Regions from separate parts of the Desulfitobacterium sp. genome, predicted to be linked through region 2. Evidence: riboswitches for the same ligand, from Rfam matches in the RefSeq annotation. Region 2 holds a riboswitch; the other holds the start of a gene.

Region 1 (6,118 bases), on a different contig from region 2:
AAGACTGATGTAGCAGGATTGAAGACTGATGTAGCAGGATTAAAGACCGATGTAGCAGGACTGAAGACTGATGTAGCAGGATTGAAGCAGTCCCAAACATATTTGGAGGAAGAGTTAGCCGGAGTTAAACAGTCCCAGCTACGTATGGAAACAGAATTTGGTAGGAAGTTGGATGTTCTTTATTACGATTGGCGAGAGACCCAAAAGAAGTTCAATGAAGAAGTGAAGCTTGAACTAAAGATTCTGAGCACTAAGGTGGAGGCCTTACAGATGGAATCCAGTAAACATGATCGGGAAATTAGGGAATTGTTTTTAATCGTTCGTGGAAAAGAAAAGACTAAACAGAATATGTAATAATAAAAGCCGCTCCCCTAAATTAGGGGAACGGCTTTTTGGGCCTTTGGCGGGAGACCACAGATCGGTTGTAGGGGCGGTCTTGGACCGCCGGCTATTTTCTTAGAAAGCAGGATAGACATTGCCTTTATAGGTATCTTCGATGAATTTCTTAACTTCCGGGGTGTTAAGGGCTTTGACTAATTTCTGAAGGTTGGGATCATCCTTACGACTTTCTTTTGCTACAACAATGTTGGCATAAGGGGAGTCTTTTTCTTCCATGTAAAGTGCATCCTTTGTTGGGTTTAAGCCACCCTCTAAGGCAAAGTTGGTGTTGATAACTGCCGCAGCTATCTTTGCATCATCGATTGCCCGGGGAAGTTGGGCCGCTTCAATCTCAGCGATTTTTAGATTTTTGGGATTTTCAGTAATATCTAAAATTGTTGCTTTGAAGCCAGTACCCTCTTTAAGTTTGATCAATCCGGCGCTTTGCATTACCAATAAAGCCCGTACGCCGTTAGAGGGATCATTAGGAATTGCGATGGTATCCCCATTTTGCAGGTCATCCACTTTAGTAATCTTTTTCGAATAGAGGCCCATGGGTTCGATATGAACTGTACCAATAGCTGCAAGCTTTAGGCCCTTATCAATGGTAAAGGTCTCAAGGTAAGGAGTGTGTTGGAAGAAGTTGGCGTCAATTTCGCCGGAATCTACGGCAGGATTCGGAAGAGGGTAATCCGTAAATATCTTGATTTCAAGGTTGATACCTTCTTTTGCTAGTTCGGGTTTAATGAATTCGAGAATTTCGGCATGGGGAACAGGTGTGGCTCCGACCTTGATGGTTACAGGCTCGTTGGAATTGCCCGAGTTTTGAGCCCCGCTGTTTTGGGGAGCGCCGTTTTGGGGGGTGCTGCCACAGCCGGTTACCAGAAGGGACAGGGCAACAAGGGAGCCAATAATTAAGGTAGATAGTTTGCGTTTTGAACGAATCATCTTTTTTCCTCCTTGAATTTTTTAATTTTTCTCTTTTTGAACCCGTAAAACATGATGACGTTTGAGTAAAGTACTCTTGCTTTTATCTATGCTGCAAGTCCTTTCTCTAGGCCTCCCTACAGTGTTACCGGTATTACCTTGGACAGGCTAGAGATTGACTTGAAACAAGCTTAATGATGGGTAAGTCGGCGTGCCAGCATGGTGCCGAGGGACTGGATGATTTGGACGATAATCACGAGAATTACAACTGTATAGATCATTATATCGGTCCGGAAGCGGTTATATCCATATTGAATCGCCACTGCACCTAATCCGCCCCCACCAATGGTTCCGGCCATGGCCGTATAACCGATGATGCTAATGGTGGTGATGGCGATGCCTAAAACAAGGGAGCCCTTGGCCTCAGGGAGAAGCACTTTTTTAATAATTTGCCAGGGAGAAGATCCCATGGAGAGGGCCGCTTCAATGACACCATAGGGGACCTCTTTAAGTGAGCTTTCCACCATCCGGGCCACAAAGGGTGCAGAGGAAAGAACAAGAGGAACGATGGCGGCTCTAGTACCGATATAAGTGCCGACAATGAAGCTGGTAAAGGGGATGATCAGAACTAATAAGATGATAAAGGGTATGGAACGGAAAACATTAATTACTGTACCTAAGATGCGTTCAACCCAGGGATTGGGGAGGATATGACTAGGTGAAGAAATAACGAGAATTACTCCCAAGGGAACTCCCAGAACATATGCTAGCAGGGTTGAAGCAATAACCATATAAATGGTTTCCCAGGTAGCCGGTGTTAAAAGCTGGATCATAGTATCCCAATATTGAGGGTTAGTAAAATCAAACATTTTGGATCACCTCCACCTTTAGTTCACGTTGAGCCAGGTATTGATGTGCGAGGGCTAACTGTTCGGGATTTCCTTGAAGTTCAAGAGTCAGGGTACCAAAAAGGGTGGAACGGAGGTGATCGATACTGCCGTAAAGGATATTGGCTCTAACTGCGCACTCTTGCATCAGATCAGCAATGATGGGGTCGGAGGCTCGTGAACCAAGGAATTGAATGCGGATGATTTGAGAATTAGGATGAGTAGCCAGTTCCCGAAGCAGATCCGCCGGAAGTTCATAGGGAAATACTGTAGAGATGAACTCCTTGGCAATGCTGGACTGGGGCTGAATGAAGACGGATTCCACTGGTCCCTGTTCCGCGATCTTTGCTTCGTGGATAACGGCTACATCGGTACAGATTTCTTTTACCACTTTCATTTCATGAGTAATCATGATAATGGTCAGGCCGAGTTTTTGATTAATATCTCGCAAAAGGTCTAAGATGGATAAGGTCGTCTGTGGGTCCAGAGCGGAAGTGGCTTCATCACAGAGGAGAACTTTTGGGTTGGTAGCTAAGGCACGGGCAATACCTACCCGCTGTTTTTGACCGCCGCTAAGCTGGGAAGGATACGCATTGGCTTTATCTTCTAGGCCAACTAACGGTAGTAATTCCTTGACTCTTGTTATGATAGCTTGTTTCTTATAACCGGCGATTTCTAAGGGATAGGCGATATTGTCAAAGACTGTCCTTGATTGAAGGAGATGAAAGTGCTGGAAAATCATGCCGATTTTCTGGCGCGCTTGCCGAAGTTCGCGAGCGGTCATCCGTGTCAAATCCTGACCATCGATAATAATCTTGCCGCCGGTGGGTTCCTCTAAGCGATTAATACAACGGACTAAGGTACTTTTTCCGGCACCGCTTAAACCGATAATGCCGTATATAGCTCCTTTGGGAATATGAAGGGAGATATCTTCTATAGCAATTACTTGGTTTTTGCGGGAGGTGTAAACTTTAGTAAGGTTCTCAATTATAATCACTGCTTTTCCTCCTCAGATGGTTCTCATAATAAAGAAAACTCCACGAGGAAATCCGCGGAGTTTATATTTCGGCTTTCCTCTCATCTCCCAGTATTTCCTGCAGGATTTAGCACCGTGCATTTTTCATGCCGGTTGCCGGGTTTCATCGGGCCAGTCCCTCCACCTACTCTGGATAAGAGTTTTTTATTCAATTCGCTAGTCTGGATCTCTTGAAGTCTTGACTGAAGTTTATAATAACATAGTGGATTAGCTTTTGGCAAGTAAATTTTATATAACAAGAAAATGTACATACTTAAGAAATAACCTTTAAAATTTACGTAACTGGCCTGATGATTATTGACAAGGGCTCTATACTTTAATAATTTAAAGTATTGAAGCATAAGGAGATGATTTTATGAAGGAACATGACCAAGATGAGATTATGGGAATTGATCAGCGCCTGCGTGATTCTTTAACCGACTCGTTATTTGATGCAATTTTATTATTAAAAGATCGGGAAGAATGTTACCGATTCTTTCAAGATATCGCCACAGTGGCAGAGATAAAAGCTCTGGCTCAACGGCTGGAAGTAGCCAAGCTCTTAGAAAAGAATGTAACCTATACTACCATAGCTCAATCTACCGGTGCAAGTACGGCTACTATTAGCCGGGTAAAACGGTGTTTATATTTCGGGGCGGATGGGTACCAAATGGTACTAGGACGATTAGCAGAAAAAGAAAACGAAAAGGGGAAGGAGGAGGATTGATATGCCTCGTACATCCCTAGGATTACGGATCCCCGAGGGGATGCATGATATTCTACCGGATGAATTAGCCTTACAGGAGCAGGCAGAAGCAAAAATTATGGATTTGTTTAATGCGTGGGCTTATCGTAAAGTTGTAACTCCGACATTAGAGTATGGTGCGTGTATTCAACCGGTGGAGGAAGAGGGGGATTCTTTCTTTAAGTTATTTGATCGTCAGGGGCACGTGCTGGTATTGCGTCCGGAATTAACTACCCCCATTGCCCGGATGGTGACCACTCGCCTGAGGGGAGGGAGACTTCCTTTAAGGCTTTGCTATGGGGCGGATGTTTTTCGCTATTCCAAATCCCATAAACAGGAGTTTCGCCAGGTAGGGGTCGAGCTCATTGGTTCGGCTTCTTCTGCCGCCGATGCGGAGGTTATAGCTTTAGCCGTTGAAGCCTTGGGACAGATTGGTGTGAAAGATTTTCAATTTAACTTGGGCCACATGGGAATATTTACGGGGATTATGGACGAGTTAAAGGTACCCCCGGAATTTAGAAGTAATTATGAGGAGAAACTAGCTCGTAAGGATTTCGTGGGAATTGAAAGACTAGTAAAAGATTATGGCTTTGCAGCAAGGGTTGAAGGAATTTTGCTCAGGCTACCCCATCTTCACGGCAAAGAAGATATGCTGAATCAGGTTCTTGCATGGAGTGAGGAGCCTTCTCTTCGGGAGGCGGTTGATTCCCTTAGACAAGTCTATCAGTACTTGAAGGATTTTGGCGTGCAGGAATATATCTCGCTTGATCTTGGGATCTTACGGGGTTTTAGTTACTATACAGGTGCGGTCTTTGAGGGTTATGTCCCAGGGGTGGGGTTCCCGATCGTGGAAGGGGGGCGCTACGACTCTTTATATGGAGAGTTTGGGGATGATTTAGCGGCCACAGGCTTTGCTATCAACCTCAGGGCAATTATGGAGCAATCCGGTGGAGGCCCGGTAGAAGCTGCCGAGGTCTTAGTCTATGGCAAGAATGTTTCGCAAGTAATCCGCGAGACTCAAAGACTTCGCCAAAATGGGAAAAATGTTGAAATGTCCCTAGAACCTTTAACCAAAAGGGAAGCCGAGGAATTAGCCGCTCAAAAAGGGATTAAAGGTTTATTCGAAGTCTAGAAAGACTTCCCTAGTGGGGGACCAAAGAAGTATGGGGTCATTCTGAACGCAGTGAAGAATCTTTTGAAGATCCGACTCAGCGCTCAGGATGACATTTTTTTAAGCACCCGTTTGTTCAGGGCGTTTCTAGATAAATATTAAAAAAGTATTGCCAGGATATATGGAGGTTGTTATAATTACCTTAACACTCCATCGCTTTAACTTAGTAAAGCGATAAACAAAAACAATAAACAATAAACAACAATCTGCAAATTTAAAATTATTAACTTTAGACTAAGGAGTTGAGAGAGATTGCCTCGTAATTTCTTGACCATAGCACTGCCCAAGGGGAAATTATTAACAGACTCTCTGGAGGCTCTGACCAAGGTCGGCATCCGGTGCCGGGATGTCAGTGAAGAATCACGGAAGTTAGTTTTCCCCCTAGAAAAGGACCAAGCCCAAATCATTATATGCCGTCCTACGGATATTCCCACTTTTGTTGAATATGGTGCTGCTGATCTTGGTTTTGTGGGAAAGGATACTCTTTTAGAAGAAAATAAAGATGTAGTAGAACTCCTAGATCTTGGTTTTGGCTATTGTCGCTTTGTGGTGGCTATGCCGGAAGAAAAAGTCCCTCCACGTCTCGCTGATGGGAACTATGATTTGAGCGGGTTGAATCATCAACGGGTAGCAACTAAGTTTCCACGGGTGGCGGAGGAATTCTTCCGGCAGCAGGGAATGCAGGTTATTCCCATCAAGCTCCATGGCAATATCGAATTAGCTCCTCGGGTAGGACTTTCGGAGATGATCGTAGATATTGTTTCCACGGGGACTACCTTAAGGCAAAATAAGCTAGTGGAAGTGGCACCCATTCTTGAGGCTACCACTAGGTTGATTGCCAATCGGGTTGCCTATCGGATGAAATACGAACGCATTAATGAGCTGATGGAAAAACTTCGCAGGATCCTTTGTTAGCTTATAAGTATTTTGGGGCTAAGATACTTCACTATCGTTCAGTATGACAAAGGCTAGGATTTGGTGTCATCCTGAAGGAA
Region 2 (6,118 bases):
AATGCCGGGAGTGGATTTCGGGCTTTACGGGTTCCGCCGGAACTGTGGTCATTACGAAAAATGATGGAGGGCTTTGGACCGATGGCCGCTACTATATTCAAGCTGAAAGGCAGCTTCAAAACTCCGGTATTCGTTTGTTCCGCGCCGCTGAACCGGGAGTCCCTACTTTTACCGAATGGTTGCAGAAAGTCCTGCCCCAAGGCAGTGTCATAGGCTTTGATGGCAATGTCTTTTCCGCCAAACAAGTCATAGACATGGAAAAAGATTTTCAAGGGAAGACAACCTTAAAATTCGACCAAGATCTTGTCGGCAGGCTTTGGAAAGACCGACCGGCTATACCGGCTGAAAAAGTTTTTATCCATGAAGTAAAATACGCCGGGCGGTCCCGGGTCGAAAAGCTAAATGAACTACGTGAACAGATGAGTGCCAAGGGGGCAAATATTCATCTGCTTTCATCCTTAGATGACATAGCCTGGCTTTTGAATATTCGGGGAGGGGATGTCCCCAATAACCCGGTGACCATCGCCCACGTCCTAGTAACCCAGGTAAGCTGTTATTTATGCATTGATGAAGCTAAGGTTCCCGCTAACGTGAAAGCCGAGCTTGAAAGGGATGGAATTAAAATCATGCCTTATGGAGCGGTAGGCGAGCTTCTGCAAGGACTAAGAGACGAAGATGCTATCCTCTTTGCCCCTGAGGGAGTTAACGCCTTACTTTATCACGCTATTAATCCCCAAACTAAAAAAGTGGAGGGATCGAATCCTACCACATTGCAAAAAGCGATAAAGAATAAAGTTGAATTAGATAACCTAAAGTCCAGCAATATCCAAGATGGGGTTGCTATGGTGAAATTTATCAAGTGGCTCAAAACGAACGTTGGTCAGGAGCCTATTACTGAGCTTTCCGCTGGGGATTATCTTGAAACGTTGAGAAGAGAAAGCAACGATTGTGTTGGTTTAAGCTTTGACACTATCGCCGGGTATAAGGATCATGCTGCCATGATGCATTATAAGGCAATGCCGGAGAGTGCCTATACCCTAAAAAATGAAGGGCTTTTGCTCGTAGATTCCGGTGGTCAATACTTTGGCGGTACCACCGATATCACCCGTACCATTGTTTTAGGACCTTTGACTGAAGAAGAGAAAAAAGATTATACCCTGGTGTTAAAAGGACATATTGCTTTGGCAACCGCTAAATTCCTCTACGGTGCCACGGGCTCCAACTTGGATGTCTTAGCCAGACAGCCCATCTGGAAATACGGCATAGATTATAAATGCGGGACTGGTCATGGGGTAGGGATTTTCTTAAATGTTCATGAAGGACCCCAAAGATTGAGCCAAGTTCCCAATACGGTAAGGCTTGAGGAAGGTATGATCCTGACTAATGAGCCCGGTATTTATCGTGAAGGGAAACATGGTATCCGTACCGAGAATATGATGGTGGTGGTCAAGGACGAGGAGACTGAATTCGGCCAATTCCTAAAGTTTGAGCCTCTTACCTATTGCCCCATCGATATGGCTGGAATCGACCAAAGCCTGCTCACACCGGAAGAGCAGAAGTGGCTGACCGAGTATCACCAAATGGTTTATACCGAGCTGGAACCCTGCTTAAATGCTGATGAAAAGGCCTGGTTGGCTCAAGAGATCGGTATGTAGATAAGATATAAGTGCCAATGATAAGAGGAGAGTCGGGGATGAAATTAATATCGTGGAATGTCAACGGCTTGCGGGCCTGCTTAAATAAGGGCTTCATGGATTTTTTTCAACAAGAAGAAGCCGACATTTTTTGCCTTCAAGAAACCAAGATTCAGGAGGACCAGATCCCTTTTCAACTTGAGGGATATCATATGTATTGGAATTTTGCCAAGAAAAAAGGGTATTCCGGAACCGCTGTATTTTCCAAGACTAAGCCTCTCAATGTAACTTATGGGATTGGCAAGGAGGAACATGACCAGGAAGGTCGGGTCATTACCCTAGAATTCGAGAAGTTCTTCCTGGTTACGGTCTATACCCCTAATTCCCAAAGAGGATTAACCCGTTTAGATTATCGGATGACTTGGGAAGAGGAGTTCTTAAGCTATCTAAAGGGCCTTGAACAGTCCAAACCCGTGATTTTCTGTGGTGATCTTAATGTAGCTCACACCGAGATCGACCTCAAAAACCCTAAATCCAATCGGCAGAATGCAGGCTTTTCCGATGAAGAAAGAGCCAAATTCAGCCAAATCGTCGATAACGGCTTTATCGATACTTTCCGTCACTTTTACCCGGATAAGACCGGGGCTTATACTTGGTGGTCCTATATGTTTAATGCCCGTGCCAATAATGTGGGCTGGCGTATTGACTATTTTTGCGTTTCGGAAAGCCTAAGAGATCAGCTTAAAGATGCAATTATTTATGATCAGGTACTTGGTTCCGATCATTGTCCGGTGGGTCTGGAGATTTTTTAGTTTTTTGTTATAGATCAGATTGACTTTGGTGAATAGATGTAATAATATAGTGACAATGACCCATGGGTTTGCCTTAAATTGAATAGCATCCAATTTCTTATCAAGAGTGGCGGAGGGACTGGCCCTATGAAGCCCGGCAACCGGTATTCGACCAATGGAATACAACGGTGCTAACTCCTGCAATGGATTCATTGCAAGATGAGGGAGGAACTTATGTTGTTATCCTCTTTCCTGTGAAAGAGGTTTTTTTATTTGAGAGGGGGAGAGTGAGTGCCAATTAATGTGCCCAACGGCTTGCCTGCAGCGGAAATACTCATCAAAGAAGATGTTTTCATTATGGAAGAAAGGCGTGCGGAACACCAAGATATCCGTCCCCTTAGTATAATTATCCTAAACCTCATGCCCAATAAAATTGTCACAGAAACCCAAATCCTTAGGCTCTTAGGTAATTCCCCTTTGCAAGTGGATATTACCCTGCTCTATCCGGAGACCCATCTCTTCAAGAACACTCCCGAGGAGTATCTGATCAAGTATTACCAGACCTTTGACAGCATTAAGGATCAAAAATTTGACGGCATGATTATTACCGGTGCGCCTATTGAGCTGCTGCCCTTTGAGGAAGTGGATTTTTGGCCGGAACTGCAAAAGATTATGGATTGGAGCCGGCACAATGTTTTTTCCACCCTTTTTATTTGCTGGGGAGCCCAAGCGGGGCTTTACCATTTCTTTGGGATACCTAAGTATCCTTTGTCGGCTAAGATGTTTGGCGTCTTTCCCCATACCCTTAACCGGCGGAATGTACGGTTGTTCAGAGGCTTTGACGATGTCTTTTATGTTCCTCATTCCCGGCATACGGAAGTCCGCAGAGAAGACATTGAAAAAGAACCGGAGCTGGAGATTCTTTCTGAATCCGAAGAATCTGGGGTTTATATTGTCGGGACCAAAGGAGGACGGCAGATTTTTGTCACCGGTCACTCTGAGTATGATCCAATGACCTTAAAAGGGGAATACGACCGGGATGTTTCCCAAGGACTACCCATCAATATCCCACAGAATTATTATCCCGGAGATGACCCCGCCAAGACCCCTGTTGTCAAATGGAGGGGACATTCTAACTTGCTTTTTGCCAATTGGCTGAACTACTATGTCTATCAAGAAACCCCATACAATCTTGAGGAAATAGAGTAGGGAACGGCCCCTCCGTATCGTTGCGCAAGAAAATAGAAAGAAGGATGCTGGATGCTGGATTACGCAAGGGATCGAGAGGCTGCCTGGCAGCTTCTCAACGAGTATGTTAAAAGTGAGACCTTATTACGTCACTCCATTACGGTAGAAGCCGTCATGCGTCATTTTGCCGCCCTTTATCAAGAGGACCCTGATCTATGGGGCAATATTGGCTTATTACATGATATTGATTTTGAGATGTATCCGGATCAGCACTGCCGTAAAACCCGGGAAATCCTGGAGCCCAGGCAATTGCCGGAAGAATTTATTCGGGCTATCGAAAGTCACGGCTATGGACTGGTATATGATGTGGAGCCAAAAGAAAATGCAGAAAAGGTCCTCTACACTATTGATGAATTAACAGGACTGATCTCCGCTACGGCCTTGCTCCGCCCCAGCAAGAGTCTCTTTGATTTAACTGCCAAATCCGTAAAAAAGAAATGGAAACAAAAAAGCTTCGCCGAGAATGTTAATCGCGAAGTGATTGAGAATGGGGCCAATCGTTTGGGTAAGGACTTAAATGAGATCATTGAGGAGACCATCAAAGGAATGCGCAATATTGCTGCCGAAATCGGCCTGGAGGGAGATCTCACAGCAGGGGAAGAAGCCGGGAAATAATTAATTAAAAAACCTATTGACAGATATAAAAGAATGGATTAGAATCATAACAACATTAAATCTATTGTTTAACACGATGAAGGGGCGTCCACTGCTGATATAGTATAGAGAGCTGACGGTTGGTGCAAGTCGGTCTATGAAGCGATATGGATTCCACCCCGGAGTGGCCAATGATGAATTGTGACGGGTTCCGCCCGATAACGCGGACATAAGTTGGCCGATTACGGCAACATGGGTGGCAACGCGGGAATACCTCTCGTCCCTGATTGGGATGAGGGGTTTTGTTTTTTACCGAGAGTTATAAGTCGAATTTTGACTTAGGCTAAGGAAAAGACAACATAGTTGTTTCCCACTAGTAACTGTAACGGCTGAAACTTGGGTGGCACCGCGGAATTACCCGCCCCAAATATTGGGGTGGGTTTTATTTTTTTACACGGTAATCCAATAAAGCCATCAGGCATACATCTTATAAAATAGGGAGGAAATAGACAATGAAAAGAGTTTACAATTTTTCAGCCGGACCTGCTGTTTTGCCGGAAGAAGTACTAAGAGAGGCCGCAGAGGAGATGCTTAGTTACCAGGGCACCGGAATGTCCGTTATGGAGATGAGCCACCGCACCAAAACTATTGAAAGAATGATGGCTGAGGCGGAGCAGGATCTAAGGGATCTCCTGAATATCCCTGATAATTATAAGGTCCTCTTCCTTCAAGGAGGGGCATCTCAACAATTTGCTATGGTTCCTATGAACTTGATGAAAAATAAGGTAGCCGACTATCTCAACACCGGACAGTGGGCAAAGAAGGCCATCCAGGAAGGAAAGCTCTATGGCAAGATCAATGTGGTCGCCTCCTCAGAGGATCGGAACTATACCTATATTCCTGAGCTTAAGGATCTCAAGTTCTCCGAGGATGCGGATTATGTGTATATTTGCCACAACAACACCATCTTCGGCACCAGGTTTAACGAGCTTCCGGAGGTAGGGGATAAACCCTTAGTGACCGACATGTCTTCCGATTTCCTTTCCGAACCTGTGGATGTGAGCAAATACGGCCTGATCTTTGCCGGAGCACAGAAAAATGTAGGACCCGCCGGGGTGGTTATCGTCATTATCCGGGAAGACTTAATCACTGACGACTTTTTGCCGGGAACCCCCACCATGTTAAAATATAAGGTTCATGTGGACAATAACTCCGCCTATAATACCCCTCCCGTATATGGAATTTACATCTGTGGTAAGGTATTCAAATGGCTTAAGAAGCTAGGCGGACTGGAAGCAATTAAGAAAATCAATGAGGAAAAAGCCGCCATTCTCTATAACTACCTTGATACCAGTGAAATGTTTAAAGGCACCGTTGAGAAAAAGGACCGCTCTTTGATGAATGTCCCCTTTGTCACCGGCTCTGAGGAACTGGATGCCAAATTTATTAAAGAAGCGAAGGCCGCCGGCTTTGAGAACCTAAAAGGCTATCGCACCGTTGGCGGAATGAGAGCAAGCATCTATAATGCTATGCCGGTCCAAGGGGTTAAAGACCTCGTAGAATTCATGAGAAAATTCGAAGCAGAGAATAAGAAAATTTGAAGCAGTGAATAGAAAAGATGAAATCTATTGCGAAGAACATCATTACGTTGTCATACTGAGCGAAGCGAAGTATCTTGACCGGAAATATCGATCTGACCAGGGGCCTTAGGTGCTCGTAAAAGAAGCTAAAGAGTTTAAAAAGACAAATAAGAGGAGTGTGTAGAAAATGTTTAAGATTAACTGCATGAACAATATTTCTGAGGCAGGATTAAGCCATTTTACCGATAATTACGTGAACGTGGACCGTCAC

Evidence for each region. A riboswitch is a leader RNA that binds a small molecule or an ion and turns the genes downstream of it on or off. The one in region 2 is predicted to bind S-adenosylmethionine.
Region 1: linked by a shared signal. The riboswitch ahead of AC1U9U_RS04785 (methionine ABC transporter ATP-binding protein) and the one ahead of metA (homoserine O-acetyltransferase MetA) in region 2 are both predicted to bind S-adenosylmethionine.

What each region holds. Positions count from the first base shown of each region.
Region 1 is NZ_CEVWNY010000017.1:22,584-28,701, reverse strand. Features, by position in the region: gene AC1U9U_RS04800 (hypothetical protein) at 1-354, shown strand, start outside; gene AC1U9U_RS04795 (MetQ/NlpA family ABC transporter substrate-binding protein) at 457-1,326, opposite strand; gene AC1U9U_RS04790 (methionine ABC transporter permease) at 1,497-2,174, opposite strand; gene AC1U9U_RS04785 (methionine ABC transporter ATP-binding protein) at 2,167-3,189, opposite strand; SAM riboswitch class I at 3,267-3,368, opposite strand; gene AC1U9U_RS04780 (YerC/YecD family TrpR-related protein) at 3,584-3,934, shown strand; gene hisZ (ATP phosphoribosyltransferase regulatory subunit) at 3,936-5,084, shown strand; gene hisG (ATP phosphoribosyltransferase) at 5,376-6,038, shown strand.
Region 2 is NZ_CEVWNY010000002.1:4,469-10,586, reverse strand. Features, by position in the region: gene AC1U9U_RS00625 (aminopeptidase P family protein) at 1-1,655, shown strand, start outside; gene AC1U9U_RS00620 (exodeoxyribonuclease III) at 1,694-2,446, shown strand; SAM riboswitch class I at 2,541-2,651, shown strand; gene metA (homoserine O-acetyltransferase MetA) at 2,717-3,634, shown strand; gene AC1U9U_RS00610 (HDIG domain-containing metalloprotein) at 3,686-4,288, shown strand; gene serC (3-phosphoserine/phosphohydroxythreonine transaminase) at 4,780-5,868, shown strand; gene AC1U9U_RS00600 (phosphoglycerate dehydrogenase) at 6,035-6,118, shown strand, end outside.